Regions from separate parts of the Methylobacterium sp. Leaf85 genome, predicted to be linked through region 2. Evidence: riboswitches for the same ligand, from Rfam matches in the RefSeq annotation. Region 2 holds a riboswitch; the other holds the start of a gene.
The links. Region 2 has a riboswitch for thiamine pyrophosphate ahead of thiO (glycine oxidase ThiO). Riboswitches for the same ligand answer to the same signal wherever they lie in the genome.

Region 1: another riboswitch for thiamine pyrophosphate. It lies ahead of thiC (phosphomethylpyrimidine synthase ThiC); the one in region 2 lies ahead of thiO (glycine oxidase ThiO).

The regions. Positions count from the first base shown of each region.
Region 1 is NZ_LMME01000002.1:72,200-87,190, reverse strand. It holds gene ASF08_RS02960 (bifunctional allantoicase/(S)-ureidoglycine aminohydrolase) at 1-21, shown strand, start outside; gene ASF08_RS02955 (ureidoglycolate lyase) at 21-533, shown strand; gene ASF08_RS02950 (outer membrane protein) at 582-1,442, opposite strand; gene nudC (NAD(+) diphosphatase) at 1,631-2,536, opposite strand; gene ASF08_RS02940 (HIT domain-containing protein) at 2,536-2,952, opposite strand; gene ASF08_RS02935 (aminotransferase-like domain-containing protein) at 3,012-4,418, opposite strand; gene ASF08_RS02930 (aspartate aminotransferase family protein) at 4,592-5,941, shown strand; gene ASF08_RS02925 (tautomerase family protein) at 6,009-6,398, shown strand; gene ASF08_RS02920 (D-amino acid dehydrogenase) at 6,765-8,030, shown strand; gene thiC (phosphomethylpyrimidine synthase ThiC) at 8,084-9,991, opposite strand; TPP riboswitch at 10,077-10,183, opposite strand; gene ASF08_RS23645 (BA14K family protein) at 10,457-11,119, shown strand; gene ASF08_RS02905 (DUF2721 domain-containing protein) at 11,335-11,862, shown strand; gene ASF08_RS02900 (TIGR01244 family sulfur transferase) at 11,878-12,321, opposite strand; gene ASF08_RS02895 (DUF533 domain-containing protein) at 12,495-13,004, shown strand; gene ASF08_RS02890 (GNAT family N-acetyltransferase) at 13,018-13,635, opposite strand; gene ASF08_RS02885 (Orn/Lys/Arg decarboxylase N-terminal domain-containing protein) at 13,632-14,991, opposite strand, start outside.
Region 2 is NZ_LMME01000032.1:79,952-94,942, reverse strand. It holds tRNA gene ASF08_RS18230 (tRNA-Leu) at 7-93, opposite strand; gene ASF08_RS18225 (FAD-dependent monooxygenase) at 131-1,348, opposite strand; gene ASF08_RS18220 (zinc-finger domain-containing protein) at 1,381-1,635, opposite strand; gene map (type I methionyl aminopeptidase) at 1,848-2,678, shown strand; gene radC (RadC family protein) at 2,705-3,424, shown strand; gene ASF08_RS18205 (circularly permuted type 2 ATP-grasp protein) at 3,564-5,003, shown strand; gene ASF08_RS18200 (alpha-E domain-containing protein) at 5,072-6,016, shown strand; gene ASF08_RS18195 (transglutaminase family protein) at 6,053-6,880, shown strand; gene ASF08_RS18190 (peptidase) at 6,938-7,687, shown strand; gene ASF08_RS18185 (thiamine phosphate synthase) at 7,766-8,398, opposite strand; gene ASF08_RS18180 (thiazole synthase) at 8,395-9,189, opposite strand; gene thiS (sulfur carrier protein ThiS) at 9,206-9,418, opposite strand; gene thiO (glycine oxidase ThiO) at 9,415-10,641, opposite strand; TPP riboswitch at 10,712-10,842, opposite strand; gene ASF08_RS18165 (adenylate/guanylate cyclase domain-containing protein) at 10,908-12,158, opposite strand; gene ASF08_RS18160 (hypothetical protein) at 12,322-12,711, shown strand; gene rpoD (RNA polymerase sigma factor RpoD) at 12,844-14,844, opposite strand.

The sequences.
Region 1 (14,991 bases), on a different contig from region 2:
ACGCCGCGCAGGATCGGGTGATGAGCGCCCGCCACATCGTCGCCCGCCCGCTCACGCCCGAGGCCTTCACCCCGTTCGGGACGGTCATCGACAAGGCGGCCGTGGATCCGCGCCCCATGAATGCGGGCATGGCCCGCCGCTTCCACGATCTGGCGGAGGTCCGCGCCCTCGGCGAGGACGCGCGGGTGGTGATCGGCCTCGTGGAGGCCCAACCCTATCCCCTGCCGCTGAGCGTCGGCCTCGTCGAGCGCCATCCCCTCGGCGCGCAGGCCTTCGTGCCGCTGAATGCCGCGCCGTTCCTCGTCGTCGTCTGCCCCGACGAGGACGGGCGGCCCGGCCCGCCGCAGGCCTTCGTCACGGCGCCGCACCAGGGGATCTGCTACGACGTCGGCACCTGGCACGGCGTGCTGACCCCCTTCGGTGCCCCCCAGGAGTTCCTGGTGGTCGATCGCGGCGGGACGGGCATCAATCTCGAAGAGGTCCGGCTCGACGAGCCCTGGACGGTCGCTCTGCCGACAGCGTCGGAAGGATAAGCCGCCGCGATGCCCCTGAGGGCATCGCGAGCCGGACCTCCCGAGACCTCAGGAGCCGAACTTGTAGTTCAGCCCAACCCGGACGACGCTTCCCTCCGACCGGAAGCGCGAGGTCGCTTCCACCAGGGACTGGCCGAGTCCGCTGGAACTCGTCAGCGGGACGCTGCGCTTGCCGAGATCGTAATGCAGGTATTCCACCTTCAGCGTCACCGCGGAGGACCGGAAGACGTTGAGGACACTCTCGGTCGGCAGGGCGTATTCGATGCCCCCGCCATAGGCGAAGCCGGTCTCGAGACGGTCGATCCCGCCGCCGAAGAGGTCGAGGGTCGGGACTCCCGCCAATTGAAAGCTCGTCGCGCTCTGGTAGTTCACGTTGCCGTAGGCGAGACCACCGGTGCCGTAGACCAGGACGCGATCGAACGCGTAACCGAGCCGGCCGCGCACGGTGCCGAGGAAATCGAGGCTTTGCCGCGTGGTGGTGACCACGGCCGAATCGCTGCCCGAACCGAAGAGGCTGCGCGACCTGCGCTTGGTCTCGTCGAGATCGGTATAGGCGATATCGGTCTCGATGCCGAGGACGAGGCCCGCGCCGGGGGTGAGCTGGTAATTGTACCCGGCCTGACCGCCGGCCACGAAGCCCTGCTGACGTGAGGACAGCGAGGCGATGCCAGAGCGCTCGATGAAGAAATCGGTGCCGCTGCCATTCACCGAGGTCGCCGCCGTGCGGACGGTCTGCCGGTCGGTGAAACCGTATCCGGCCTGCACGCCGGCATAGAAGCCGGTCCAGCTGAAAGCCGGGACAGGCACGAAGACGGGCGGCGGTGCGGAACGACGGGGCAGGTCCGCCGCAGCCACGGTTCCGGTCATCAGCCCGATCATCGCGCCGACACCCAACACAATCTTCGCCATCGTCCCCTCACCGCCTCCACTGAGGCAGCGACGTGAATCATAGGCGTGATCCTGGGATAGTGCCGGGAAGACACAATTTCGGAACGACCGTCCGAAATTCTTAACCAAGACGCGACGTGGCTGACTCTCCCTCGTGGCGGTACAAAAATGCCACTGTCATGTGCCCGGCGACCGGTTTCCACAGCCCGTTAGAGCCGCTCCTCGACGAAGGCGCGCATGAGCAGATGCGCGACCGCCATGGGCGGCGGCACGGTCAAACCCTCGCCATGGGTGCCGGCGATCATCGCGGAGACTTCGTCGCGGGTGAACCAGCGGGCATCCGCGAGCTCGGCCGGATCGATGGTGATCGCATCGTCCAGGGAGTCGGCCGCGCAACCGATCATCAGCGACGACGGGAACGGCCAGGGCTGCGAGGCGTGGTAGGCCACCGCGCCGATCCTCAGCCCCGCCTCTTCGAGGGTCTCGCGGCGGACCGCGTCTTCGATGGTCTCGCCGGGCTCAAGGAAGCCGGCGAGGCAGGAATACATGCCCTCCTTGAAGCGCGGCGAGCGCCCGAGCAGGCAGGATTCTCCCCGCCGGATCAGCATGATCACCACGGGATCGACGCGGGGGAAGTGATGCGTCTCGCAGGTCGGGCATTCGCGGCGGAAACCGCCGGCGGCGAAACGGGTGGCGGTTCCGCAATTGGCGCAGAAGCCGTGGCGGGCATGCCAGGCCAGGATCGATTTCGCCGTGGCGAGAAGGCCGAGCTCGTGCGGCGCCACCGCGTTCTCGGCGGCAAGGCTGCGCAGGTCGGTGGTGCGGAAGCCGGGATCGGACTCGTACCCGTCGGCGGCCTCCGGCGAGACCGCGCAGGCGAAGACGGGGGCACCGTCGAGGCGGCCGAGGAACAGCGTGAGATCGGCGTGGCAGGCGCTCGCCGCCTGCCCGGAGGGGAGGAGCGCCGTATCGCCGGCAAGGACGATGCGGTCCCCCGCCACGAGCACGATCCGAGCCTCCGGCGCGTCCGGCTTCGGCACGAGGTCGCTGCTCTCGGCCGAATGGCGGACGAGCCGGCTCTCCGCATAGCCGAGTTGGTCGAGGCGCGCGCTCATCAGGCGGCCGCGAACAGGGCGCCGATGCGCTCGATCATCTGGGCGCGGGCGTGGTGCGGATAGGGCTGGCCCGTGCCGACGCCCCAGACCGGCGAGGGCCAGGCCGGATCGGACAGGAAGCGCCCGATCACGTGGACATGGAGCTGCGGAACGACGTTGCCCAAGGCGGCGACGTTGACCTTGTCGGGCTTGGCGAGGGTCAGCATCACGCCGGTGGCGATCCGGATCTCGTCCATGAGGTCGCGCGCATCCTCCGCCGACAGGTCGGTGAGTTCGCTGGCACCCGTCCGGCGCGGCACCAGGATCAGCCAGGGAAACCGGGCATCGTCCATCAGCAGGACGCTGCACAAGGCGAGGTCGCCCACCGGCACGGTGTCGGCGACGAGGCGCGGGTCGAGGGTGAATTCGTCTGTCATCGCCGCTCAAGCTGGGATGCGTCGGGAATGCGGAGTTCTCGCCGGTTCGGCCTCGTAAGTCACGCGGGCGCGGGCCGCTCGGTGTCGAGGAAGCGGAACAGGGCCGGCGCGTTGGCATGCGCCACGTTGAAGCGCAGCCACGGGGTCGGCTCCTGATCGGCGCGGAACAGGTGTCCGGGAGCGAGCATGATGCCCTTGGCGGCAGCCCTTTGCGCGAGGCCGGCCGTGTCCGGATCGCCGCCGAAGCCTGCCCATAGGAAGAGCCCGTTGGCGGGGCGGTGGAACAGCGACAGGCCTACCGAGAGCAGGGCGTCGGCCACAATCTTCTGCTCGGCGGCGAGCTTTTCGCGGAGCCGCGCGATGTGGAGGCGGTACTGGCCTTCCGTCAGGATCGAGTGGACGATGCTCTCGGAAATCTCCGAGCTCGTCAGGCTCGCCGCCATCTTCATGCGCAGGAGCCGCTGCGCATTCTCGGGGTTGCAGGCGAGATAGCCGACCCGCAGGGCGGGCGAGATGGTCTTCGAGAAGCTGCTGACGTGGATGACGCGCGCGAGCTGGTCGAGGCTGGCGATGCTGGGCGCCGTCTCCTCGACGAAGCTCGCATAGATGTCGTCCTCGACGATCTGGAAGTCGTGTTTCTCGGCGATGCGGAGGATCTGGTAGGCGGTGGCCGGCGAGCAGGACGTGCCGGTGGGGTTGTGGAAGCTCGTATTGGTGAAGAACAGCTTCGGCTTGTGCCGCTCCGCCAGTGCCTGGAGCGCGGGGATCGACGGCCCCTGGAGGGTTCGCTCGACGCCGACGATGGTCACCCCCATGGCGTGGAGCGAGGGGTAGAGGTTGCAATAGCCGGGATCGTCCACGAGGGCGACGTCGCCCGGCTGCAGGAAGGTCCGCATGGTCAAATCGAGGGCCTGGCTCGCCCCGTGCGTCAGCAGGATCTGGTCCGGCTCGCAATCGATGTTGCGCTGGGCGAGGAGCAGCTGGATCGCCCGGCGCAAGGGGGCGTAGCCGAGGGGATGCCCATAGCGCGAGACCAACCGGTCGGGGCGCCGCGCCAGGGCGGCGAGGGCCTGCTTGATCCCGTCGGCGAACAGGTGGCTGTCGGGCAGCCAGCCGCAGCCGGCTTTGACGGGCAAGGCGTCCTCCTCGTAGACCCGCTGGAGCAGCCAGCCGGAATCCACCGAGATCTGCACGGGTTTCCGCCGAGGGACGACGGATTTGCGATCAAGCAGCCGGGCCGAGACGAAGTATCCGCTGGCGCGCCGGGCTTCGAGCAGGCCGTCCGCCACCAGCCGATTATAGGCGTTCGAGACGGTGAGCGTGCTCACGCCGCACTGAACGGCGAGCTTGCGCACCGAGGGCAGTCGGGCGCCCGGCGCCACGCTTCCGCTGCGGATGCGCTCGGAGACGGCCTCCACCAGCTGAGCGACGAGGGGGGCGGTGCTGGCGGGGTCGAGGCTGATCATGGGCCGTCATCCACGGGCGAGGCCGGACTCGGCGATCCGACTGTATGGGCGGGTGAACAGATACAGCTGCGCGTGCCAACCCGCCAACTGTCGATAGTCGGTCGCGCCGGGCCGGGCGATAACGCAGCGCGGCGAGGGTCGGGTTCTTGCATCGCGGATCGGCGGAGAGACACATGGACCATGCGATCATCGACCAGGCGGCGGACCGGCAGCTCAATGTCGAGCCGTACTGGATGCCGTTCACGCCCAATCGCCACGTGAAGGCCGATCCGACGCCGCGCATCATCACCTCGGCGAAGGGCGCCTATTACCGCACCGCCGAGGGGCGCGAGCTGTTCGACAGCCTGTCGGGCCTGTGGTGCTGCCCCCTCGGCCATGCCCAGCCGCGGATCGTCGAGGCCCTGCGCCGGCAGGCCGAGACGCTCGATTACTGTCCCGCCTTCCAGATGAGCAACCCGGTGACCCTGCGGCTGGCCGAGCGCATCGCCGACATGGCGCCGGACGGGCTGGACCGGGTGTTCTTCACCAATTCCGGCTCGGAGGCCGTCGATACCGCCCTCAAGATCGCGCTTGGTTATCACCGCCTGCGCGGCGAGGCCGGCCGCTTCCGCATGATCGGCCGTGAGAAGGGCTATCACGGCGTCGGCTTCGGCGGCATGTCGGTGGGCGGCATGGTGGCCAACCGCAAGATGTTCGCCACCGCCATGATCCAGGGCGTCGACCACCTGCGCCATACCCACGATTACGCCGAGATGGCCTTCTCCAAGGGCCAGCCCGCCTGGGGCGCGCATCTCGCCGACGACCTCGAACGGATGGTGGCGCTGCACGATGCGGGCACCATCGCCTGCGTCATCGTCGAGCCGCTGCAGGGCTCGGCGGGGGTCATCGTGCCGCCGCTGGGCTATCTGCAGCGCTTGCGCGAGATCTGCACGCGGCACGGCATCCTGCTGATCTTCGACGAGGTGATCACCGGCTTCGGCCGCCTCGGCGCGCCCTTCGGCGCTGACCGTCTCGGCGTGATCCCGGACATGATCACTTTCGCCAAGGGCATCACCAACGGCATCGTGCCGATGGGCGGCGTCATCGTGCGGAAGGAAATCTACGACACGTTCATGACCGGGCCGGCCGCGGCGGTGGAGCTGTTCCACGGCTACACCTATTCGGGCCATCCCCTGGCGGCGGCCGTCGCTCATGCCTCCCTCGACCTCATGGAGGAGGGCGACCTCTTCGCCCGCGTGCGCGAGCTGGAGCCGATCCTCGAGGGGGCCGTCCACACGCTGCGCGACGAGCCGGGCATCAAGGACATCCGCAATTTCGGCCTGACGGCGGCGGTGGACCTCGAACCGACACCGGGCCAGCCCGGCGCGCGCGCGCTGCGGGTCTTCGAGCGCGGCCTGCGCGAGGGCATCCTCCTGCGCTTCACCGGCGACACCATCGCCATGGGGCCGCCCTTCATCTCGACCCCCGCCGAGATCACCGGCATGATCGAGATGCTGCGCGGCCTCATCCGCACTGAGGCCTGATCGGCGGCGGTGCTCACCCGATAGACGGCCCGTGACCCGTTCCATTCTCTTCAAAGGTTGAACCGACATGCCCCTGATGCGCTTCGATATCCTGGAAGGTCGCACCGATTCCGAACTGAAGACGCTCCTCGACGCCGCGCACGAGGCGATGCTGGAGGCGTTCAACGTCCCGCCGGGCGACCGCTACCAGATCGTCACCGAGCACAAGCCCTCGCGGATGATCGTCGAGGATACTGGGCTCGACATCCCGCGCACCAAGGACGTGGTGGTGGTCCAGATGATCACCCGGCCGCGCGGAAAGGAGAAGAAGCAGCTGTTCTACAAGCTGCTGACCGAGAAGCTCGAAGCCGCCTGCGGCATCGCCCCGGCCGATGTCATGGTCTCCACGGTGGAGAACACCGACGAGGATTGGTCCTTCGGCCACGGCCGGGCGCAGTTCCTCACCGGCGAGCTCTGACAATCGGTTTATCGGATTTCTCAGCGGTTGCTCAAACCAAAGTCGATCATCCTATCCGACCCCCTCATCCTGAGGTGCCCTTTGCGCGAGCAAAGGGCTTTGAGGGAGCCCTCCAGTCATCACGCGATCCCTGGAGGGCTCCTTCGAGGCCGCTACGCGGCACCTCAGGATGAGGTAAAGCCTTGGAAAAACAACTCAAACAGGCCCTGGGCGGGGTTCGCAACGAGGGTCGCCGCTTCTGCGGCCTGAAACCTGCGACGCGCCATAAGGACTGAGCGAGGTGAAGCGGCGGCTTGCCGATGCGAACCCGCTCGGGGCGCCAAGCCCATTCCGGACCCTACCCCGACCCTCTACGGAACGCCGGCCATGCATGTCCTGATCCTCGGTGGCGGTGTCGTCGGCGTCACGTCGGCCTATTACCTGGCCAAAGCCGGCCACCGGGTCACCGTGCTGGAGCGTCAGCCGGCGGCGGGGCTCGAGACGAGTTTCGCCAATGCCGGCCAGGTCTCGCCGGGATATTCGGCGCCCTGGGCCGCTCCGGGCATCCCGCTGAAAGCCATGAAGTGGCTGATGATGCGCCACCGGCCCCTGGTGGTCTGGCCGAGCTTCGAGCCGCGTTTCTACGGCTGGCTCGCCCGGATGCTGGCGAATTGCACGGAGGAAGCCTACCAGCGCAACAAGGGCCGGATGGTGCGTCTGGCCGAATACAGCCGCGACGTGCTGCGCGACCTGCGCGCCGAGACCGGCATCAGTTACGACCATCGCGAGCAGGGCACGCTCCAGCTGTTCAGGACGCAAAAGCAGCTCGACCATGTCGGGGACGACACGCGCGTCCTCGACGCCTATGGCGTTCCCTACGCGGTGCTGGACCCCGCCGGCTGCATCATGGCCGAGCCGGCCCTGGCGCGGGTGGCTGGGACCTTCGTCGGCGGTCTGCGGCTCCCCGGCGACGAGACCGGCGATGCGCATCTGTTCACCCAGCGCCTCGCCGCGCTCTGCGAGGGCCTCGGCGTGGTCTTCCGCTACGGCACGGCCATCACCGGTCTGCGCAGCGAAGGCGACCGGATCGGCGGCGTGGCGACGGCAGCGGGCGAGATCCTGACCGCCGACGCCTATGTGGCGGCCATGGGCAGCTACACCCCGGCTCTGCTCCGGCCCTTCGGCATCGACCTGCCGATCTATCCGGTGAAGGGTTACTCCCTCACCCTGCCGGTCACCGATGCGGAGGCGGCGCCGGTCTCGACGGTGATGGACGAGACCTACAAGGTCGCGATCACCCGGCTCGGCGACCGCATCCGGGTCGGCGGCACCGCCGAACTCGCCGGCTTCAGCGCGGTCCTGCGCGGACCGCGCCGGGAAACCCTGGTCCGCTCCGTGGGCGACCTGTTCCCGGCGGGCGGGGATCTCTCGCAGGCGAAGTTCTGGACCGGCCTGCGGCCGATGACGCCGGACGGTACGCCCATCGTCGGCGGAACGCGTCTGCCGAACCTCTATACCAATACCGGCCATGGCACCCTGGGCTGGACCATGGCCTGCGGCTCGGGTCGGGTGCTGGCCGACCTCATCTCCGGCCGCACGCCGGACATCGCCACGCCGGACCTCGCCGTCAGCCGCTACGCAAGCGGTGCCTGACGATGGGGCGATGCCCCCTCGCGCCGGGGCGCGAGGGGGTGGGGCGGGGCGGCCTATTCGGCCGCGTCGACGTAGAGCTTGCCGCCCTCGGCCTGGAACTCGGCGGATTTCGCCGCCATTCCCGCCTCGCGCTCGGCCTGGCTCATGGGGGTGGCCTCGCCCAGCACCTGTCCGGCCGCCTCCATGGCGAGCACCTCGGCGCGCAGATCCTGCGTGATCTTCATCGAGCAGAATTTCGGGCCGCACATGGAGCAGAAATGCGCGACCTTGTGGGCGTCCTTCGGCAGGGTCTCGTCGTGGTAGGCGCGCGCCGTGTCGGGATCGAGGGACAGGTTGAACTGGTCCTCCCAGCGGAAGTCGAACCGGGCGCGTGACAGAGCGTCGTCACGCAGCTGCGCCGCCGGATGGCCCTTGGCGAGATCGGCGGCATGGGCCGCGATCTTGTAGGTGATCACGCCTTCCTTGACGTCGTCGCGGTTGGGCAGGCCGAGATGCTCCTTCGGGGTGACGTAGCAGAGCATGGCGCAGCCGAACCAGCCGATCATGGCGGCGCCGATGCCCGAGGTGATGTGGTCGTAGCCCGGTGCGATGTCGGTGGTCAGCGGGCCGAGGGTATAGAACGGCGCCTCGCCGCACTCCTCCAGCTGCTTTTCCATGTTCACCTTGATCTTGTGCATCGGCACGTGGCCGGGGCCCTCGATCATGGTCTGGCAGCCCTTGTCCCAGGCGATCTTGGTGAGTTCGCCGAGGGTCTCGAGTTCCGCGAACTGGGCCGCGTCGTTGGCATCCGCGATGGAGCCGGGGCGCAGGCCGTCGCCCAGCGAGAACGATACGTCGTAGGCCCGCATGATGTCGCAGATCTCGTCGAACCGCTCGTAGAGGAACGATTCCCGGTGCCCGGCGAGGCACCAACGCGCCATGATCGAGCCGCCGCGCGAGACGATGCCGGTGACGCGGCGAGCGGTGAGCGGCACATGGGCGAGGCGCACGCCCGCATGGATGGTGAAGTAATCGATGCCCTGCTCGGCCTGCTCGATGAGGGTGTCCTTGAAGACCTCCCAGTCGAGCTTCAGCGGATCGCCGCCGACCTTCTCAAGCGCCTGGTAGATCGGCACGGTGCCGATGGGGACGGGCGAGTTGCGCACGATCCAGGAGCGGATGTTGTGGATATTTCGGCCGGTGGAGAGATCCATCACCGTGTCGGCGCCCCAGCGGGTCGCCCAGACCAGTTTCTCCACCTCTTCCGCTGCCGACGAAGTCACGGCCGAATTGCCGATATTGGCGTTGATCTTGACGAGGAAGTTGCGGCCGATCGCCATCGGCTCCACCTCGGGGTGGTTGATGTTGGCCGGGATGATGGCGCGGCCGCGCGCCACCTCGTCGCGCACGAATTCGGGGGTGATGAAGGCGGGGAGCGACGCGCCGAAGCTGTTGCCGTCGGCCAGTGCGGTCTGCGCGCCTTCCAGCATCGTCTCGCGGGCGAGGTTTTCGCGGTGAGCGACGTAGATCATCTCCTCGGTGATGATCCCGGCTTTGGCGAACTCGTACTGCGTCACCATCTGGCCGGGGCCGGCCTTGCGGATCTGGCGCGTCGCCGGACAGGGGGCGACGAGCTTGTCCTCCGGCACGAAACCGTTGTCCTCGGGCTTGACCGCGCGCGGCGTGATCGTGGCGTAGCCGCGCTTGGCGATCCACGGGTCGCGGAGCAGGGGCAGGCCGGCGTTCAGGTCGATCCGGGCATCGGTCTCGGTATAGGGACCCGACGGATCGTAGACCCGCACCGGGGCCTCCTTCGGATCGCTCAACGTGACCTCGCGGAACGGCACCCGGATGTCGTCACGGCCTGCCACGCTCGCATAGACCTTGCGCGAGCCCATGATCGGGCCGGTGGTCACCGCTTGCGGCTGCCCCTTGGCGGGTTCTTGTCCGGAAAGGTCTTTGGGGAGGACGGGTGCGTTCATTTCGGATTCGCTCCTGGCGTGGGAGGCGATCCGGTTCGCAACGGTACGTCAGGACGACGGGCACCCGCTCGTCTGGAGCAGACAACCCAAGCGTAGTTCCCGTCCCTCCGCCGGTATGAGCCGGATCAGGTTCAAGGGTCAGGGCTGCGGCCCTATCTCAGCCCCCTGAACGGGGCCCCCCTCGGAACGATTCGAAAGTCTGCGCTCGCGCCCGCTTTGTCAATCTCGAAGGCAAATATCCCAGCGCGGCTGAAAGGCGGTTCCGTTTCCTTCCCGGCGGCGCTCGACCGCCCCTCGATGCCCGCGTGTTGAGTGCCATTGTCGGACATGCGGTTTTAATCCCCGGAAATCGACAATGATCATGCCGTCATATTAGATATTCAAACCAACAGACTTGATGGAGCTTTCTCGAATAGCTGCGCGTTGCCAGTCCTGATGTCCCGAAGACAACCAGGCTGGTGTTCCATGAACAAAGTTATTCTCGCCTCCGCCGCGCTGCTCGGCGCGGTCGCGTTCGTACCGTCCTCGGCCGATGCCCGTGAAGGCGGTGGCTGGGGTGGCGGCGGTGGTGGTGGCGGCGGTGGTGGCGGCGGTGGTGGTGGCCGCATGAGCGCTGGTGGCGGGCTCGCCGCTGCGGGTGGCGGGGGGCGAGGCTGGGGCGGTGGCGGCATCGGTGGCGGCGGACTCGCCGCGGGGGGGGCTGGCCGGGGAGGCTGGGGGGATGGACGTGGGCAGGGCATAGGACAGGGCGGCGTCGGTCGCGGCCCGATCGTCGGCGGTGGCTATGGCCGCGGCGGCGGATTCAATCGTGGTGGCTACGGCTACAATCGTGGCTACGGCCGAGGATATGGCTATGGCGGTCTCGGCCTCGGATTGGGTCTAGGCCTCGCGGGCGCCGGTCTCGGCTACGGCTACGGCAGTAGCTATTACGGCAACGATTACTACGACGGCGGATATTACCGCGGCGGCTACGCGCCGGCCTATTATGGAGGTGCGGTAGAGGTTCAGCAGGATGTCGGCGGGTCCGACCAGGACGTGGCCTACTGCATCCAGCGCTTCCGGTCCTACGATCAGCGGTCGGGCACCTATCTCGGCAATGACGGCCTGCGTCATCGCTGCCCGCAGTAACGCCTTTCGTCCTGGCGCGATTGCCTGACCCTCACCGAGTCCGGAAGCCTCGCAGCCCCTGCCGCGGGGCTTCGTCGCATCTATGGCCCCGCGTCTGCTCGGCAGAGGAGGGACGACGTCGAGGCTCGAGGTTCTGTCACCGGCATCCGGAACCCGCGTCCACCTCCGAAACGGCGCATCTTCCGGTGCCGGGCGGCATGGCGTAACGCCCTATCATGATGGCTTCCGGTCCTCTCCTCGCTCCCGACGACATCGCGCATGTCATTCAGATCGCGCTCGCGCCCGCCTTCCTGCTAACGGCGCTGGCGACGCTGCTCAACGTCTTCTCCACGCGCCTGGGGCGGGTGGCCGACCGGGTGGATGACGCCGCCGACCGGCTGCAGAAGGCGGATGCGGACGAGGCCGCCCACCTGTCGTACCAGCTGGCCTATCTGCGTCGGCGCTCCTTCATGCTCGATGTGGCGGTGGTCCTCGCCTCGTTCGGCAGCATCATGACCGGCATTGCGGTGCTGACGCTGTTCGTGGGGGCCTTGCGCGATGCAGCCACGGCCTCCGTCCTGTTCGGCTGCTTCGGAATCGCCCTGGTCTGCACGGTGGCGGCCATCGTCGCCTTCCTCATCGAGATCCTGATGGCGGGCCGCCGCGTCCGGGACGAAGTCGACCGCCAGACGGTCGAGGCCTCGGACCGTGAAGCGGGCGGACCAGAGATCCCCCGTCGCTCGCCTCGCCCGGGGCGGTCCTGACCGGGGCCGGCGACCTCACGTCCCGGCGGGCGTGTCGTCATGCGTGTCGAGCCAGCGCACGGCGCCGCCGAGGTCGAAGCCGCGCTCCCGGCCATAGGCCAGCAGGTCATCGCGGCGCAGACGCCCCGCCAGCACTTCGGACAAAGCCCACAGGGTCAGCGAGCGCGAGCCGCTGCGGCAATGGGCGAGGACCGGGCCGGGTGCGCTCTCCACGGCCTCACGGAAACGCGCGACGTCCTCCTGGGTGATGCCCGGGCCGGTGACGGGGATATGGAGATAGGCGAGTCCCGCCGCCTCGGCCGCCGCCGCTTCGGCAGCGCTGCCCAACTGGTCCGGCTCCTCGCCTTCGGGACGGTTGTTGATGAGCAGGGCAAAGCCCTTCGTGGACAGGTCCGCGATCTCCGCCTCGTTCGGCTGGCCGGAGACCGACAGGCGGGGCTCGATGGGCGTGATCGTCATGGGGCCTCTCTCGTTGGCTGCCTTCGCGCCGTGCGGCTTCCGCTTGCCGGGGGAGGGCGCTCTGCCGGGGACGAACGGGGCATGTTCATTCCACCGCACCGCCCATCGTGAACCCGCGACGGGGCTCGTCCGTTTCCAATCCGATCCCTCAACCCGCCTTCAGGACGACCACCATGGCCGATGCAAGACAGATCGTCGATGCGCTCGTACGCTCACGCAAGGGCGGGATCGCCGCCACGGCCGCCCTCGGTGGCCTCGCCCTCGTCGCGGGTCTGGCGCTGCGGGCACTCCGTCCCTCCGCGGCGTCCGAGACCCCCGATCTGAGCCAGGTCGGCGAGGACGAGGCGCGCGTCATGCTGCGCGCCATGGTGGCCGCGACTTTGGCCGACGGCATCGTCGACCAGCAGGAGCGCCGGCGCCTCGACGCGGCGGTGGAAGCCGCCGGCATCGACCGGGATGGCCGCGCATGGCTGGAGAAGGAGCTCACCGACCCGGCCGAGATCGACGAACTCGCCGAGCGCGTGGAGTCGCCGGAGCAGGGCGCACGCCTCTATGCGGCGGCGCGTCTCGCCATCGATGCCGACACGCTGCAGGAGCGGGAGTTCCTGAAGCGCCTCGCCGAGGCCCTCGACGTCCCGCAGGACGTGGCCGCGCGGGTCGCTTCCGGGCTGGAAGCGGTCTGAAACCGGAGCCGGATCACTTCCCCACCCATTCGTGCCCGGCCACCAGCGCCTCCACCGAGCGCGTCCAAGTGCCGGGCTGGTCGGTGGAGCCGGTGCCGAGCGCCCGCTGGACCATGACGCTGTCGCTCCAGCGGCCGTACTTGTAGCCCACCGCCGGCAGCAGGCCGACGCGGACGAAGCCGCAGGCTTCGTGCAGCCGCAGGGACGCCTCGTTCTGCGCGTCGATATAGCCGATCATCTGGCGGTAGCCGCCGGCGGCGCAGGCCTCGATCAGCGCGGGCAGCAGGCGCCGGCCGATGCCGGCGTTCAGGTGCTCGTGATGCACGTAGATCGAGTGCTTGAGCGTGTAGCGGTAGGCCGGCCGTTTGCGGAACGGTACGGCATAGGCATAGCCCGCCACTACCCCGTCGCGATCGGCGACGAGGTGGGGCAGACGCTTCTTGCGCATGGCCTTGCGGCGGCGCTTGAGGTCGTCGGGATGGAGCGGATCCTCCTCGAAATCGCCGACATCCCCCACGCCCCGCCGGATATGGTGAGCGTAGATCGCCACCATGGCCGGCACGTCCGGATCCGAGGACGGCCGGATGATCACTTCGGGATCGGAGGCGGTGGGCGGCCCGTCCGGACTCACGGGCGGTTCTCGCGCATGACGTAGGTGTAGAACCGGATCGTCCCGTCGGGATCGACGTTGCGGAACACGCCCTGGATCTCGGCCTCGAAGCCCGGGAACAGGTTCGCCGAGCGTTCGAACATCTTGAAGTAATCCAGCATGGGTTTCGCCCGCTCGTCCAGTCGCTCGCCCGGCAGCACCGTGCCGATGCCCGGCGGGTAGACCAGAAGCAAGGTCGTCGCCACACGGCCCTCGGCTTCCGCGATCGGCACGTAATCGACGTTGTTGCGGGTGAGCTGCTGCACCGCCTCCTTCGGGGTCATCACCATCTCGGGCAGGTGCCCCGGCTCGAACTGCTTGCGCTGGAGCGTGCTGGTGCCGTGCTCGCGGTGGAAGGCGTGGAAATCCGCGCAGAGGTCGCGCAGGCGCACGCCCTTGTAGCGGTTCGGCCGACGCCGGACGAATTCCGGCATGGCATCCTCGAGCGGCACGTTCTCGTCATGCAGGCGCTTGAAGGCCACGAGGCCGGAGATGAGCGTGCCGGCCTTGGAGGATTCGACGCCCGGTGTCAGCAGGAAGAGGAGCGAGTTGAGGTCGTTCTTCTCCGGCACGATCCGGTTTTCACGCAGATACTGGGCGACGATCGGGGCCGGTACGCCATGATCGGCATATTGCCCCGTGCGGCGGTCGAAGCCGGGGGTGAGCACGGTGAGCTTGTTCGGGTCGGTCATGGCGTAGTTCGGCGCCACATGGGTGAAGCCGTGCCAGGCGGCACCGGGGGTCAGCTCCCAGTATTTGGCGTCGCTGGCGAGCTCGTCCGTCGAGACGCTCTCCCACGGCACCTTGCCCTCCGGGCCCTTCACCGTGTCCGGCACGAAGGGGTCGAAGAACCAGCGGCGCAGGGGATCGCCCTCCTTCTCCTCGAATTCGCGGCGGATGGCGCGGACCTTCTTGCGCCATTCGATGCCGAGCCGGATCGTGTCGTCCCACAGGACGACGCCCGAGCGGCCCTTCATCATCTGCGCGCCGACATCCAGCGACGCGAAGAGCGGGTAGAACGGCGAGGTCGAGGCGTGGACGAGGAAGGTCTCGTTGAAGCGCCGGTGCTCGATGCGGCGGGTCTGGCCGCGGATATGGCTGTCCTTGGTGTGAATCTGCGAGGCCTGGGAGAAGCTCGCCAGCTGCTTGTGGGTGGATTGGGTGGCGATGATGCCCGGCGAGGTCTCGTCGAGGCCCTTCAGCCCCATGGCGAAGCGGCCGGCGAAGAGCGGGTGGAACTTCATGAAGCCCGCCCAGGCCTCGTCGAAGAGGATGTAGTCGCAGAGATGCCCGATCTTCTCGAGGATCATCTGCGCGTTGTAGATCGTGCCGTCATAG
Region 2 (14,991 bases):
GGGCGATGGTGCGGACGGCGGGACTCGAACCCGCACAGCCTTTCAGCCGCAAGATTTTAAGTCTCGTGCGTCTACCGGTTTCGCCACGTCCGCATTGCGGGATCAGCGGTAACGAGGCGAGGCTCCGAGATCAAGGCGCCCAGCCGTAGAGCCAGTCGTAGCGGCGGCCCATCCCGGCGGGGCCGAGGCGGCGCATGACGAGGTTGCGGGCAAAACCGACGAGCCCGCCCGCATGGTAGGTCCGGCCGTTGCCGCGCGCGGCCGATTGCACGCGCCGGGTGCGGGGCGCGCGCAGGCCGGCATAGGCCGCCAGGGACGCCGCCACGTCGTCGGCCCGCAGGGTCAGGGCGAAGACGGCCGCGTCCTCGATGGCCAGCGCCGCCCCCTGCGCCAGGAACGGCAGGACCGGATGGGCCGCGTCGCCGATGAGGGCCACCCGGCCCCGCGCCATGGGCCGCGCGGTCGGCCGGTCGACCAGCGACCAGACCAGCCAGGAATCCGGCGCGGTCAGGAGCTCGGCCAGAACCGGGGTCGCGTCCGGGAACTGCGCGCGCAGGACGGCGGGTTCGCCGAGCTGGCCCCAATCCTCGCTGCCGAGGCGCTCGGGCACCACGGCCACGATGTTGATGCTCCGCCCGCCCTGGATCGGGTAATGCACCACGTGCCGGCGGCGCCCGAGCCACAGGCCGGTCTCGTCGCCCTGCAATTCCGGTGGCGCGGCATCGCGTGGGATCGTGGCGCGCCAGGCGGCCTCGCCGCAGGATCGCAACCGCCGGCCGTCGAAATGACCGCGCAGGGTCGAGCGCACGCCATCGGCCCCCACCACGAGGTCGACGGCCAGCGTCTCGGATCGCGAGCCCTGGCCGCTTTCCAGGGTCAACTCGACGGAGGTGTCCGATTCAGCGAGCCCCCTGACGTCCCGCCCCATCATCAGGCGGATTCCCGGCCGGCTGCGCACGGCATCGAGCAGGAGCGTCTGCAGGTCGGCCCGGTGGATGACGTAATAGGGCGCGCCGTGGCGGCCGCGCAGTTCGGCCCCGAGTTCGACGCCGCCGATCTCGCGCCCCGACCCGAGGGCACGCACCACCACCCGTGGCGGCTCGCTCGCCGCCCGGCGCAGGGCGGCGCCGAGGCCGAGGGAGATCAGCACGCGGCTGGCATTCGGGGAGAGCTGCAGGCCGGCGCCGACCTCGCTGAACCCGGTCCGGCGCTCGACGAGCGTCACCTCATGCCCGGCGGCATCGAGGGCAAGGGCGGCCGTCAGGCCCCCTATGCCCGCGCCGACGATGGCGACGGCGAGGCTGGGGGCGGCGTGAGGGGCTCGGGACCCATGGGAACCGTCGGACACCTGCGGATCTCGCCCTCGCGAATCGTGTGCGATCAGGCGGCCTTCGCGCCGTTGTCGTCCCAGACGGCGGCGGCCGGATCGGCCGTGCCGGCCTTCAGGCCGGGGCGATAGCGGTAGAGCGTCGAGCAATACTGGCAGATGATCTCGTCGTCGGTCCCCATGTCGAGGAAGACGTGCGGATGATCGAAGGGCGGCTTGGCGCCGATGCACATGAACTCCTTGGAGCCCACTTCGATCAGGGCAACTCCGAGGTCGTTATGGAAATGCGGCACCGCCTTGTCAGCCATCGCCCGATCCTGCCTCCGTCCCGCCGGGGCCGAGCCCCGCCCGGGCACCATTGCTCCGTCCGGGCCATTCTCTACCCGCTCGTCGCCCTCAAGCCTAGCGCCGAGGATTCCCCAAGCCCAGCAAAAAGCCCGCCTCGTCGAGGCTTGGCCTCCCGCGCATGCCGCCTTAGAGAGGGATGTCTCTCAGCCGCTCTTACGAAACCATGTTCCCCATGACCCAGAACGAACAGGCCGTCGTCGAAGGCGGTCGCCGCGCGCCTCGGCCGCCGATTCACGGTCCCGAAGGGTTCGAGGGCATGCGCAAGGCCGGCCGCCTCACGGCGGAGGCCCTCGACGTGCTGATGGAGGCCACCGCCCCCGGCGTGACCACGGAGGCGCTGGACCGCCTCGCCTACGAATTCGCCATGGACAACGGCGCCTACCCGGCCTCGCTGCTCTATCGCGGCTACCCGAAGTCGATCTGCACCTCGATCAACCACGTGGTCTGCCACGGCATCCCCAACGACAAGCCCCTGCGCGACGGCGACATCGTCAATCTCGACATCTGCCTCATCGTCGACGGCTGGCACGGCGACAGCAGCCGCATGGCCTATGTCGGCGAAGTGCCGCGCAAGGCGGCACGCCTGTGCGAGATCACCCACGAATGCCTCATGCGGGGCATCGCCGCGATCAAGCCGGGCGGCTCCACCACGGATATCGGCCGTGCGATCCAGGCCTATGCCGAAGCCGAGCGCTGCTCCGTGGTGCGCGATTTCTGCGGGCACGGCCTCGGGCGCATCTATCACGATGCGCCGACCATCCTGCACTATGTCGAGCCGAGCTACGACGTGGCCTTCGAGCCGGGGCAGTTCTTCACGGTCGAGCCCATGATCAATCTCGGCCGCCCGGCGGTGAAGGTGCTCTCCGACGGCTGGACCGCCGTGACGCGGGATCGCTCGCTCTCGGCGCAGTTCGAGCACACGGTGGCGGTGACGGAGACGGGGGTCGAGGTCTTCACCTTCTCGCCCAAGGGCCTGCATCAGCCGATCGCCCCCTCCGCCTGACGATGCCGGGATCCGGAGGCAAGACGATGCCGCGCCTCCCCCTTGAAGCGCCCGCCGGCGAGGCGGCCTCGGACGCTCCCCATTATCTCGGGCACCGCGACCGGCTGCGGGCGCGCTTCGCCCAGGCCGGGGCGGATGCCCTGCCGGATTACGAACTCCTCGAACTCGTCCTCTTCCGCGCCATCCCGCGACGGGACGTGAAGCCCCTGGCCAAGGCCCTGATCCGCCGCTTCGGCAGTTTCGCCGAAGTGGTGAGCGCGGAGCCGAACCGCCTCGCGGAGGTGGAAGGCGTGAGCCAGGGCGTCGTCGCCGATCTCAAGCTCATCGAGGCGGCGGGCCATCGCCTGGCGCGGGGCGCCATCGCCGCGCGGCCCCTGCTCTCCTCCTGGGCGGCGCTCCTCGAATATTGCCGCGCCAATATGGCGTTCTCGCCGCGCGAGCAGTTCCGCGTGCTGTTCCTCGACAAGCGCAACCACCTCATCGCCGACGAGGTCCAGGGACGCGGCACCGTCGATCACACCCCGGTCTATCCGAGGGAGGTGGCCCGCCGCGCCCTCGAACTCTCGGCCACCGCCATCATCCTCGCGCACAACCACCCCTCCGGCGATCCGGCGCCCTCGGCGGCCGACATCAGGATGACGCGGGAGATCGTGGCGATCCTCGACCCGCTGGGGATCGTCGTCCACGACCACGTCATCCTCGGCCGGGATGGACACGCGAGCCTGAAGGGGTTGAAGCTGATGTGAACGTGCTACTCTGACGATCGGATCGCGGCGGATCGTTCGCTTCGCGGCGATCGGACGACACCATCGGTCTGCTGCGAAGCGCACATCGTCCCGGTGGCGCGCCTCTTGCGAAGATGCCGGGATAAAAGGGGAGGCGCGAATGGCGCTCGCTGCGTTCGACGAAATGAATGGGATACCGGGAGCCGCCCTGGGCGATGCCTCGGTTCGCGAAGCCTATGACAGCCTGAAATCGTGGCTCGAGACGACGCCGCCCGAGCACTTCAACACGCGGCGCAGCCAGGCCGAGATGCTCTTCCGGCGCATCGGCATCACCTTCGCCGTCTACGGCGCCAACGAATCCACCGAACGGCTGATTCCCTTCGACATCATCCCACGGGTGATCACGAAGCCGGAATGGAGCTTCCTCGAGCGTGGGCTGAAGCAGCGCGTCACCGCGATCAATGCCTTCCTCAGCGACATCTATGGCGCCCAGGAATGCATCAAGGCCGGAATCATTCCAGCCGATCTGGTCTATCGCAACCCGCATTACCGGATGGAGATGCGGGCCTTCAAAGTTCCGCACGACCTCTACGTCCACATCGCCGGCATCGACATCGTCCGCACCGGCGAGAACGACTTCTTCGTGCTTGAGGACAATGCCCGCACGCCGTCCGGCGTCTCCTACATGCTGGAGAACCGGGAGGTGATGCTACGGCTCTTCCCGGAACTGTTCTCGCGCCATCGCGTGGCGCCGGTGGAGAACTATCCCGACGCGCTCCTGGCCACCCTGCGCAGTCTCGCCCCGCAGACGGCGACGCGCGACCCTTCCGTCGTGCTGCTCACCCCGGGACGCTACAATTCCGCGTTCTACGAACACTCGTTCCTGGCCGACAAGCTCGGCGTCGATCTGGTGGAGGCCTCCGATCTCTTCACCAAGGACGACGTGGTCTACATGCGCACCACGGAAGGCCCGCGCCGGGTCGACGTGATCTATCGCCGCCTCGACGACGACTTCCTCGATCCCCTGGTGTTCCGGCCCGATTCGGTGCTCGGCGTGCCCGGCCTGATGAACGCCTACGAGCGCGGGACGGTGACCCTCGCCAACGCGGTCGGCACCGGCATCGCCGACGACAAGGCCGTCTACAGCTACATGCCGGAGATCGTGAAGTTCTTCACCGGCGAGGAGCCGATCCTGCACAACGTGCCGACCTATCGCTGCCGCGAGAAGGAGGCCTTCTCCTACGTGATGGACAACCTCGCCGACCTCGTCGTGAAGGAAGTCAACGGATCGGGCGGCTACGGCATGCTGGTGGGCCCGCACGCCACCAAGCGGGAGATCGAGGATTTCAGCCGCAAGCTGCGCCACGCGCCGGACGGGTTCATCGCCCAGCCGACCCTGGCGCTGTCCACCTGCCCGACCTTCGTCGCGTCCGGCGTCGCGCCGCGCCACGTCGATCTGCGGCCCTTCGTGCTATGCGGCTCCGACGAGATCCGGATCGTTCCCGGCGGCCTGACCCGCGTCGCCCTCAAGGAAGGGTCGCTCGTCGTCAATTCCAGCCAGGGCGGGGGCACCAAGGATACCTGGGTGCTGGACGCCTGACGCTACGTCAAAGCCCACCCCGGAAGCGGGGTGGATCGTTTTCTCGCCCATCGCCTTAACGGAAGCCCATGCTGTCCCGGACCGCCGACAATCTGTACTGGCTCTCGCGCTACGCCGAGCGGGCCGAGTTCGTCGCCCGCATCCTCGATGCGGCCCATCGGCTCGCCGCCCTCCCCTCGAGCTATGGTGGCGGCGAGACCAACGAATGGGCGTCGGCCCTGGCCTCCGCGGGCGACCCGGAGGTGTTCAAGCCGCTCTATGACAGCGTCAACGAAGCGACGGTGTGCAACTTCCTGGCCTTCTCGCCCCACAACCCGTCCTCGATCCGCTCCTGCATCGAGACCGCGCGCGAGAATGCCCGCTCCGTCCGCACCGCCCTGACCACGGAGATGTGGGACGCGATCAACGGCGCCTGGCTCGAACTGCGCAACTACGAAGGCCGCGATCTCAATCGCGACGAGTTCAGCCGCTTCCTCGAATGGGTGAAGGGTGTGTCCCTCGCCTTCGACGGCTCGGCCTACCGCACCATGCTGCGCAACGACGCCTACTGGTTCACGCGGCTCGGCACCGCCATCGAGCGGGCCGACAACACCGCCCGCATTCTCGACGTGAAGTATCGCATCCTTCTGCCGGCCACGGAGAAGGTCGGCGGCAGCCTCGATTATTTCCAGTGGACCACGATCCTGCGCGAGGTCTCGGCCTTCAACGCCTATCACTGGGTCTATCGCGAGAGCGTGAAGCCGCTGCTGGTGGCAGACCTGCTGATCCTCAATCGGCAGATGCCGCGCTCCCTGACCAATTGTTACGGCATGCTGGTGGAGCATCTCGATCTCATCGCCGACGCCTATGGCCGCCGCGGCGCGAGCCAGCGCCTGGCGAGCAACACCCTCGCACGCCTGGAAGGCGAGAACATCGACCGGGTGTTCCGATCGGGTCTGCACGAGTTCGTGACGGCCTTCATCGTCGAGAACAATCGTCTCGGCGCGGCGGTCATCGAGCAATATCTGGTGTAGGGTTCCGTCGAATCCCGAGTTCTACAAGAGACGTCCATGCGCATCCGCGTCTTCCATGAGACCAACTACACCTACGAGCAGCCGGCACGGGGTCTCATCCAGCTCCTCCGCCTTCGACCGCGCGACCATGACGGGCAATATGTCCGCCGCTGGCGGATCGAGCCCTCGGTGGATGGGCGGATCAGCGAGCGCGAGGACGGGTTCGGCAACGTCACCCACTGGTTCACGGCCGACGAGCCGGCCGACGCCCTGACGATCCGGGTGACCGGCGAAGTCGACACCAACGAGATGCACGGCATCGTCCGCGGCACCGTGGAACGCCTGCCCGACGTGTTCTATCTGCGCGATTCCGATCTCGCGACGGCCAATGGCGAGCTTCAGGCTTTCGCCAAGAGCGTGGTCGACGAGGGTGATTCCTCGGTTCTCCCCTGCCTTCACCGTCTCCTCGCCGCCGTCTTCGACACGGTCGCCTTCGAGCCGGGTCCGGCCAGCGCCAGCACCACCGCCGCGCAATCCTTCGCCGCCGGAAAGGGCGTCTGCCAGGATCTTGCCCATATTTTCATCGCCGCAGCGCGGCATCTGGAGATTCCCGCCCGCTACGTCTCCGGTTATTTCTTCCACGCCGACAGCGAGGAGGACCAGGGATCGGGGCATGCTTGGGCGGAAGCTCTGGTGCCCGGTCTGGGATGGGTCGGTTTCGACCCGGCCAATGGTATCGCTACGACGGAGGCGCATATCCGCGTCGCCATCGGGCTGGATTATTTAGGTGCGGCCCCGATCAGAGGCAGCCGGATGGGTGGCGGGACTGAAACACTCGAAGTAAAGCTTCGCGTCGAACAGGCTCAGGCCGCCGTCCAGGTCTAGCCCGTCACAGCATCAAGAATGGCCTGAGAGTCTCGGGCCATCAGGGGTATCGGTATCATGACCTATTGCGTCGGGCTCCTTGTCGAGGAAGGGCTCGTGATGGTTGCCGATACCCGCACCAATGCGGGCCTCGACGACATCTCGACCTACCGCAAGCTGCATCACTTCAACGTCCCCGGCGAGCGCGTGATGATGCTGGCATCGGCCGGCAACCTCTCCGTGACCCAATCGGTGCTCAGCATGCTCGCCGAGGGTGTTGCCGGCGACGACGGCGAGCCGACGCTGAAGCTCACCGAAACCACGACGATGTTCCAGGCCGCCCAGCTCATCGGCAAGGCGATCCGTCGCGTCCGCGCCATCGAGAAGGCCGGGTTCGAGGCGGCCAATCTCCGGTTCTCGATCTCGCTGCTGTTCGGCGGTCAGATCGGCAACGAGCCCATGCGCCTGTTCCTGATCTATTCGGCGGGCAATTTCATCGAGTGCAGCACCGATGCGCCGTTCCTGCAGATCGGTGAGCACAAATACGGCAAACCCATCCTCGATCGGGCCGTGAAGTTCGAGACCGACCTCTACGATGCCCTGAAAGTGAGCCTCGTCTCCATGGATTCCACCATGCGGTCGAATCTCGGCGTGGGTTTGCCCATCGACATCGCCGTGGCCCGTCGCAATGCGCTCGACCTCGAAGTGAGCCATCGGATCGAGGCGGGAGAATCCTACTTCCACGATCTGCGCGAGCGCTGGTCCGCGGCCCTGCGCGCAGCGCACCGGGCCATCCCACGCCCCCCTTACGGCCCCGCTGGGCACTGAGCCGATTCCATTCGTTCAGCCCCTGGGAATCAGCCGGTTCCAAGACGCGGAACCGGCGAATTCCTGTGCGAGGCCCGCTCAGTTCCGGGTCTCCCAGGCATCGAGATAGGCGCCCACCGCCGCTCGTGAATCCACCGCCCCCATGACCCCGCCCATGACGGCGATCCCGGAAAACCCGGCGTCGCGGCAGGCTCCCGCATTCGCCGGAGTGACGCCGCCAAGGGCGAAGACCGGAATTGTCGGTCTGGGACCGCGCTTGAGGACGTCCGGGCCGAGCGCCGGCCCATATCCCGGCTTGCTCAGGGTCGCGAAGATGGGGCTGAGGGTGGCGTAATCCACGCCCGCTTGGGCGGCCCGGATCACCTCCACGGGTGAATGGGCCGAGATTCCGAGAAGGCATCCGGGCGGAAGATCCCGCCGTGCCGCCGCGATGTCCGGGGGCATCGCCCCTCCGCCGAGATGGACTCCATCGGCACCGATGGCGCGGGCGAGGGCCACATCTCCCCCGACGATGAGCCTTGCCCCCACCTCCCGCACCGGCCCCATCAGCTCTTCGGCGAGAACACGGCGCGAGACTGCGTCGAGGTCGCGGTCCCTGAACCAGATCCAGCGGGCCCCACCCGCCAGCGCCGCCTCGATCCTCTCGACCAAGCCCATCGGGCTTCCGGCCCGGTCGGTGACTAGAAGCAGCCCCGATGGGTTACGCGTCACGAACCGACGAGTCCGAGCTGCGGGCTCGACGGTTCGGCGCGTCCCCGTTTGGGGATGCGTCCGGCGAGATGGGCGAGCCGGCCGGCTTCGACGGCGTGGCGCATGGCGCGGGCCATGCGGACGGGCTCGTCGGCCTTGGCGACGGCAGTGTTAAGGAGGCAGCCGGCGGCGCCGAGTTCCATGGCCACGACGGCGTCGGAGGCGGTGCCGATCCCCGCATCCACGATGACCGGCACGCTGGCGCGGCGGCAAATCAATTCGAGATTGGCGGGGTTGGCGACCCCCATCCCCGACCCGATGAGCGACCCCATCGGCATCACCGCGGCGCAACCGATATCGGCGAGCCGCTGGCACACGACGGGATCGTCGTTGCAATAGGGCAGCACGACGAACCCGTCATCGACGAGGTGGCGACAGGCTTCCAGCAACTCGGCCACGTCCGGATAGAGCGTTTCGCGGTCGCCGATGACCTCGACCTTGATCCAGTTGGTGTCGAGCGCCTCGCGGGCCAGTTCGGCCGTCATGATCGCGTCGCGGGCGGTCTCGCAGCCGGCGGTGTTGGGCAGGAAGCGATACCCCTTCAGGCGCCGCACCGTATCCGAGCCATGGCCCTGGAGGGAGACCCGGCGGATCGAGGCGGTGACGACCTCCGCCCCGGAGGCTTCCACCGCATCGACCATGATGCTCTGCGTGGGATATCCCGCCGTGCCGATGAAGAGGCGGGAGCCCAAGCTCACGCCGGCGATGACCAGCGCGTCGTCGGCAGCGGCTTCGATCGTGTGTCCGTTCATGATCCCGATCCCTCGACTATCCGCCCTGCATGGCGCGCACGATCTCGACCTTGTCGCCCTCGGCGACAGGGGTCGTCTCCCAGTCGCGACGGCGGATGACGGTGCCGTTCAGCGCGATGGCGATGCCCTGCGGGCTCTCGATCCCCGTCTCCTCCGCCTCGACTTGGAAGAGGGTCGACAGGTCCGCCGCCTCGACCTCGCGCGGGTGCCCATTGATGGTGAGCCTCATGCGAAAGCCCTCCTCTCGGCCCGCGCGGGCCGCCGAAACCGGGCGAGGCCGAAGCCGCGCGCGAAATCGGGCAGCGCGCCGGTGGTGAGAAGGGCGCAGACGGCGTCGGCCGTGGCCGGAGCCAGGAGGTATCCATTGCGGTGATGGCCGGTGGCCGCCACGAGGCCGGGCGCCAGCGTGTCGATGATCGGCGCATCGTCGTCGGACGTCGGCCGGAAACCGCTCCAGACCGCCTCGACCTCCATCTCCTCGATGCCGGGCAACACGCGTCGCGCCCCTTCGAGGAGCGCGTAGAGACCGCCGGCGGTGACGCCGGGAACGAAGCCGCAATCCTCCACCGTGGCCCCCACGATGAGATGGCCATCGGCCTTCGGGGCCATGTGGACCTGTTCGGTCCACACCATGTGCGAGAGGTTGCCCGTCCGGGCCGTGGTCTTCAGCGCCAGCGACTGGCCGCGGATCGGCCGAACCGGCAGGGCGAGGTCCTCCGGCAGGAGTCCGGCCTCCCCGCTCCATGCGCCCGCCGCGAGAATCACGGTCGCGGCCGATGCGGTTCCTCGAGGCGTCGTGACGCCCCGGACGCGGCCCCCCTCCCAATCCAGCGCTTCCGCCGGACATCGCTCGACGATGGTCACTCCGGCCGCCTGGGCCGCGCGGGTGAGCGCCGCCATGACGAGGGGCGGGTCGACCTGATGATCCTCCGCGCAGAACAGGCCGGCGGTGACCGAAGGACGAAGGGCCGGCTCGCGGGCACGGACTTCCGTCCCCGACAGCCAGCGCGCCGTGAGGCCGGAGCGGATCTGAAGATCGTGCCGAAAGCGCAGGCGGTCCACCTCGTCGCGCCCGATGGCGAGGACGAGGGTCCCCTCCTCCCGGTAATCGATGCCGATACCGGAGGCGGCCTGGAGTTCGTCGCGAAAGCCGGGCCAGCGCGCCAAGCTCTCGAGGGCCAGGGGGAGCAGGGGATCGGAGCCCGGTTCGTGTTCCGCCGCGGGCGCGAGCATCCCCGTGGCCGCGAGACTCGCCCCGGCGCCCACGGTGTCACGCTCGATCACCGTGACGGTGAGACCCGCCCGAGCCAGGCGCCATGCCGCGGAAAGGCCGATCAGACCGGCGCCCACGATCACGACGTCGCTTCGCGCGGGCAGAGCATTACCGTCGATGACGAGACCGGTGGACCGGCGCGACAGGGTATTCGGGGTGGCTGAGACGTCCAAGGGCAACCTCCGCGATGATCCGCAGAGATTGGTGTCCTTCAGCTTCCGATCCGAAGCATGCCGGGCTTCCTTGAACAGAAAACCCACGGTCCAATCCCTACGCCGGTATGAGCCGGTTCAGGTTCGAAGGATTTCCGCGCCGCACGGACCCGTGGTCCACGCTCATCGGTTTCTCAGCCCCTTGACGGGGATCTCCCTGGAACACCCCAGATGTGGGCAAGGAGCACGCTCCGGTCAATCCCCACCGACGCCGTTTGATAGGCCAGCCGGTGTCAGAGTGCCGCCGGTGTCCGGCCCGGCCGGTAGACGCCCATCGATTCGGCGAACCCGTCGAGCGCGTGCTCGCCGAGAGATTCCGATTCGTCCCAGAGGAAATCGACGAAGGGCTTCGACATGAGGAGCGGTTCGCCGAGGATCTTGTTCAGGCGCGCGAGCCGGCTCGCCAGATTCACGTCGCGGCCGATGACGGTGAAGTCGAGGCGCGCGCCGGACCCGACATTGCCGTAGGCCGCCTCCCCGTGGTGAAGCGCGATGCCGGCAACGACGGGCTGCGCGAAACGCCCGATGGCATTCGCCTCGTCGAGGGCGGAGAGGGCGGAACGGGCGGCGATGAGCGCGCCCTTGGCGGCCCCGCCGAGATCGTCGCCGCGCTCGCGGAAGATCGCCAGCAGCCCGTCGCCGAGATATTTCAGAACCTCGCCGCCTTCCCGCTCCACCGCCGGCACCAGGCAATCGAAGAAGATGTTGAGGAGGTCGACGGCTTCCTCGGGCGTCATGTCGGCGGAGATCTGGGTGTAGTCTCGCATATCGGCGAACAGGATGGCCGAGCGGATGCGCTTGACCTGCCCGCGACGGATGTCGCCGGACAGGATCGCCCGGTGCGGCTCGTCGCCCACATAGATGCGCAGGACCTGATCCAGCGTCTTGTTGACGATCCGCATCTCCATCACCGCAGCCAGGGTCGGCATGACGAACCGGAGTATGGCGATGTCCTCGTCCCGGAATCCGTCCGGGGCGCGGGTCGCGAAGGTGATGCCGTTGCGCGAGCCGTTGGTGAAGAACAGCGGCGCCACGATGTAATGCGTGTAGCCCCCGGCCTTGAGATCGCCGATGATCGAGTATCGCAGATCATCCGCGTCGTTCAGGTCGACCATCAGCCATTCGCCGGTCTCGTGGACGGTGAAGAACGGACTGTCGTGATAGGCCTTGTCGGACGCTTCCCCGTGCGGAAACAGGCGCACGGTCGATCCGCTCTCGGGGGTCCAGAATCGACCGACCCCGGAATACTCGGAATGAAGCGTGTCGATGGCGGTGGATGCCCGGTCGACGGGAACGCCGAGGGCGATCAGCCGCTCGGACATCCCCGCCAGGAGGTCGTCCGCCTGCGGCAGGCGCGCCCCTTCGATCAGGAGCCAGTCCCTCAGGGCAACGCATTCCTGCAGGGACCCGAACGGCACGTCGTTCGCCTCCGACCCATCCGCTTCGGCAGTCGGCGAGGGATGAGGCGGGCCAAGATCGAGCATGTTGCCAAAGTGGGTCGGAGGGGGCGGGGCGGCAACGGGTGCCGCCACGTTCGTCACCAGGTCCGACAGTCAATATCGTCCCATTGGTGCCATGATAAGGTGAAAATGACCAATACCGGCTCATCATGACGCCGAGATTCTACTCCCGTCATCGGAACCACCCATGCCTATCGCACCCCGTGCCGTCGCCCTCGTGATCGCCATGGCGCTTGCCGGGGCCGCGCAGGCCGGCCCCCTCCTGCTTCCCGCCGCCAACACACCCATGCAGGCTCCCCCCGCATCGCGGGACGAAGCCGGCATTCCGACGACGTCGAGCTTTTCGGAGTCCAACGAAGCCAGCAGCCGGCGTCAGACGGTCTTCAACGAGCGGATCGCCCGTCGCGGGGAACGGGCCATCGCGTCTCTCTGCACGGGTTGCAGGACGGATGGGTCTCGACAGAAGCAGCGCGTCGCCGGGCGCGTGACCCCCGTGGCGGGCGCCGTCATGCCCGACGCCGAAAGCATCTATTCGCGCAAGAGCGGCTTCGATCCGGCCCGGGCAGGGAACCAATAAGGGATCGGGGGCGACGTGTAGCCTCCCCTGGCGTGAAGACGTGAGCTGAAACGACAATGGCGCACCCTTCGGTGCGCCATTGTCGTTTCCGATAGACAGTCCCTCGTCGCGAAGGAGAGGGCCGGTCCGCCCTCAATTGTCGAGGAAACTCCGCAGCTTGCGAGACCGGCTCGGGTGCTTGAGCTTGCGCAGCGCCTTCGCCTCGATCTGGCGGATACGCTCGCGCGTCACCGAGAATTGCTGACCGACCTCTTCGAGGGTGTGGTCGGTATTCATGCCGATGCCGAAGCGCATGCGCAGCACCCGCTCCTCGCGCGGCGTCAGCGAGGCCAGCACGCGAGTGGTGGTCTCGCGGAGGTTCGACTGGATCGCCGCATCGATCGGCAGAACGACGTTCTTGTCCTCGATGAAATCGCCGAGATGCGAATCCTCCTCGTCGCCGATGGGCGTTTCGAGGGAGATCGGCTCCTTGGCGATCTTCAGGACCTTTCGGACTTTCTCCAGAGGCATGGCCAACTTCTCGGCCAGCTCCTCGGGAGTGGGCTCGCGGCCGATCTCGTGCAGCATCTGGCGCGAGGTGCGGACGATCTTGTTGATCGTCTCGATCATGTGCACAGGAATGCGGATGGTGCGCGCCTGGTCGGCGATGGAGCGGGTGATCGCCTGCCGGATCCACCAGGTCGCGTAGGTCGAGAACTTGTAGCCGCGGCGATACTCGAACTTATCGACGGCCTTCATCAGGCCGATATTGCCCTCCTGGATCAGGTCCAGGAACTGCAGGCCACGGTTGGTGTATTTCTTGGCGATGGAGATCACGAGGCGGAGATTGGCCTCGATCATCTCCTTCTTGGCCTGACGGGCTTCGCGCTCGCCCTTCTGGACCATGTTGACGATCTTGCGGTACTCGCCGATCTCGAGACCGGTCTCGGAGGCGAGCGTCAGGATCTGCTCGCGCAGGTCGGCGACCTGCTTGGCGCCCTTCTCGACGAGGTTCTTCCAGCCCTTGCCGCCGAGCTTGCCGACACGCTCCATCCAGTTCGGGTCGAGCTCCCAGCCCTGGTAGTGGCGCAGGAACTCGTCGCGGGCGACGCCGTGGCTCTCGGCATAGCGCATGAGGCGGCCCTCATGGCTGATGAGGCGCTTGTTGATGTCGTAGAGCTGCTCGACCAGCGCCTCGATGCGGTTCGAGTTCAGGGACAGCGACTTCACGTCGGCGACGACGGTGTCCTTGAAATCGGACTGCTTCTGGCTCTGGGCGGAGGTCTGCGTGCCGCCGCCGGCCTTCAGGTCGGCATGCTCGTTCTGGAGCTTGCGCAGTTTCTTGTAGTTGTTGGCGATGTTGTCGAACGTCTCGAGAACGCGCGGCTTGATCTCGGCTTCCATGGCCGCGAGCGAGACGTTGTTCTCCATGTCGTCTTCGTCGTCACCGCCCTCGGCGGGGATCGGTGCCTCCGCCTCGGCCTCGTCGCCGTCCTCACCCTCGGTGAGCTGCGGCGCGTTCTTGGCGTCCGGGCCGGCATAGGTGGCTTCGAGATCGATGATGTCGCGCAGGAGCACGCGGCCGTCGACGAGCTCGTCGCGCCAGATGATGATGGCCTGGAACGTCAGCGGGCTCTCGCACAGGCCCGCGATCATGGCTTCGCGGCCGGCCTCGATACGCTTGGCGATGGCGATTTCGCCCTCGCGGGAGAGAAGCTCCACCGAGCCCATCTCGCGCAGGTACATCCGCACCGGATCGTCGGTCCGGTCGGTGGGCTCCTTGGCCGTCGTCTCGCGCACGGCGAGGGGTTTGGTCGGCGCGATCTCGGCGACTTCCGTCCCCTCGGCGGCGTCGTCGTCGTCGGAGGCTTCGCCGTTGGCCGGCTTCTCGCCACCGGCATCCTCGGTCTCTTCCGCCTCGACGACGTTGATGCCCATCTCGGAGAGTTGCGAGAGCACGTCCTCGAGCTGGTCCGGATCGGACTGGCCCTCGGGCAGCACCTCGTTGATCTCCTCGTAGGTGATGTAGCCGCGCTTCTTGGCGAGCTTCACCATCCGCTTGACCGAGGCATCGGTCAGATCGAGGAGCGGTCCGTCCGTCTGTTGCTCAGGAGCAGCATCCGTTTCGTCCCGTTCCGTTGCCTTCGTCGCCATGGTCCGCCTATTGTTGCCCTGGTCGCGTTGAGCGGGAGCGTTCGGCTCACTCCGCGTCGTCCACGCCGCCATTCTCTTTGATGTGCGGCGCGCACGAGGCGACCGCGTCGATATCTCATATCCCGGTCTACAAGCGCTACGCTTGAC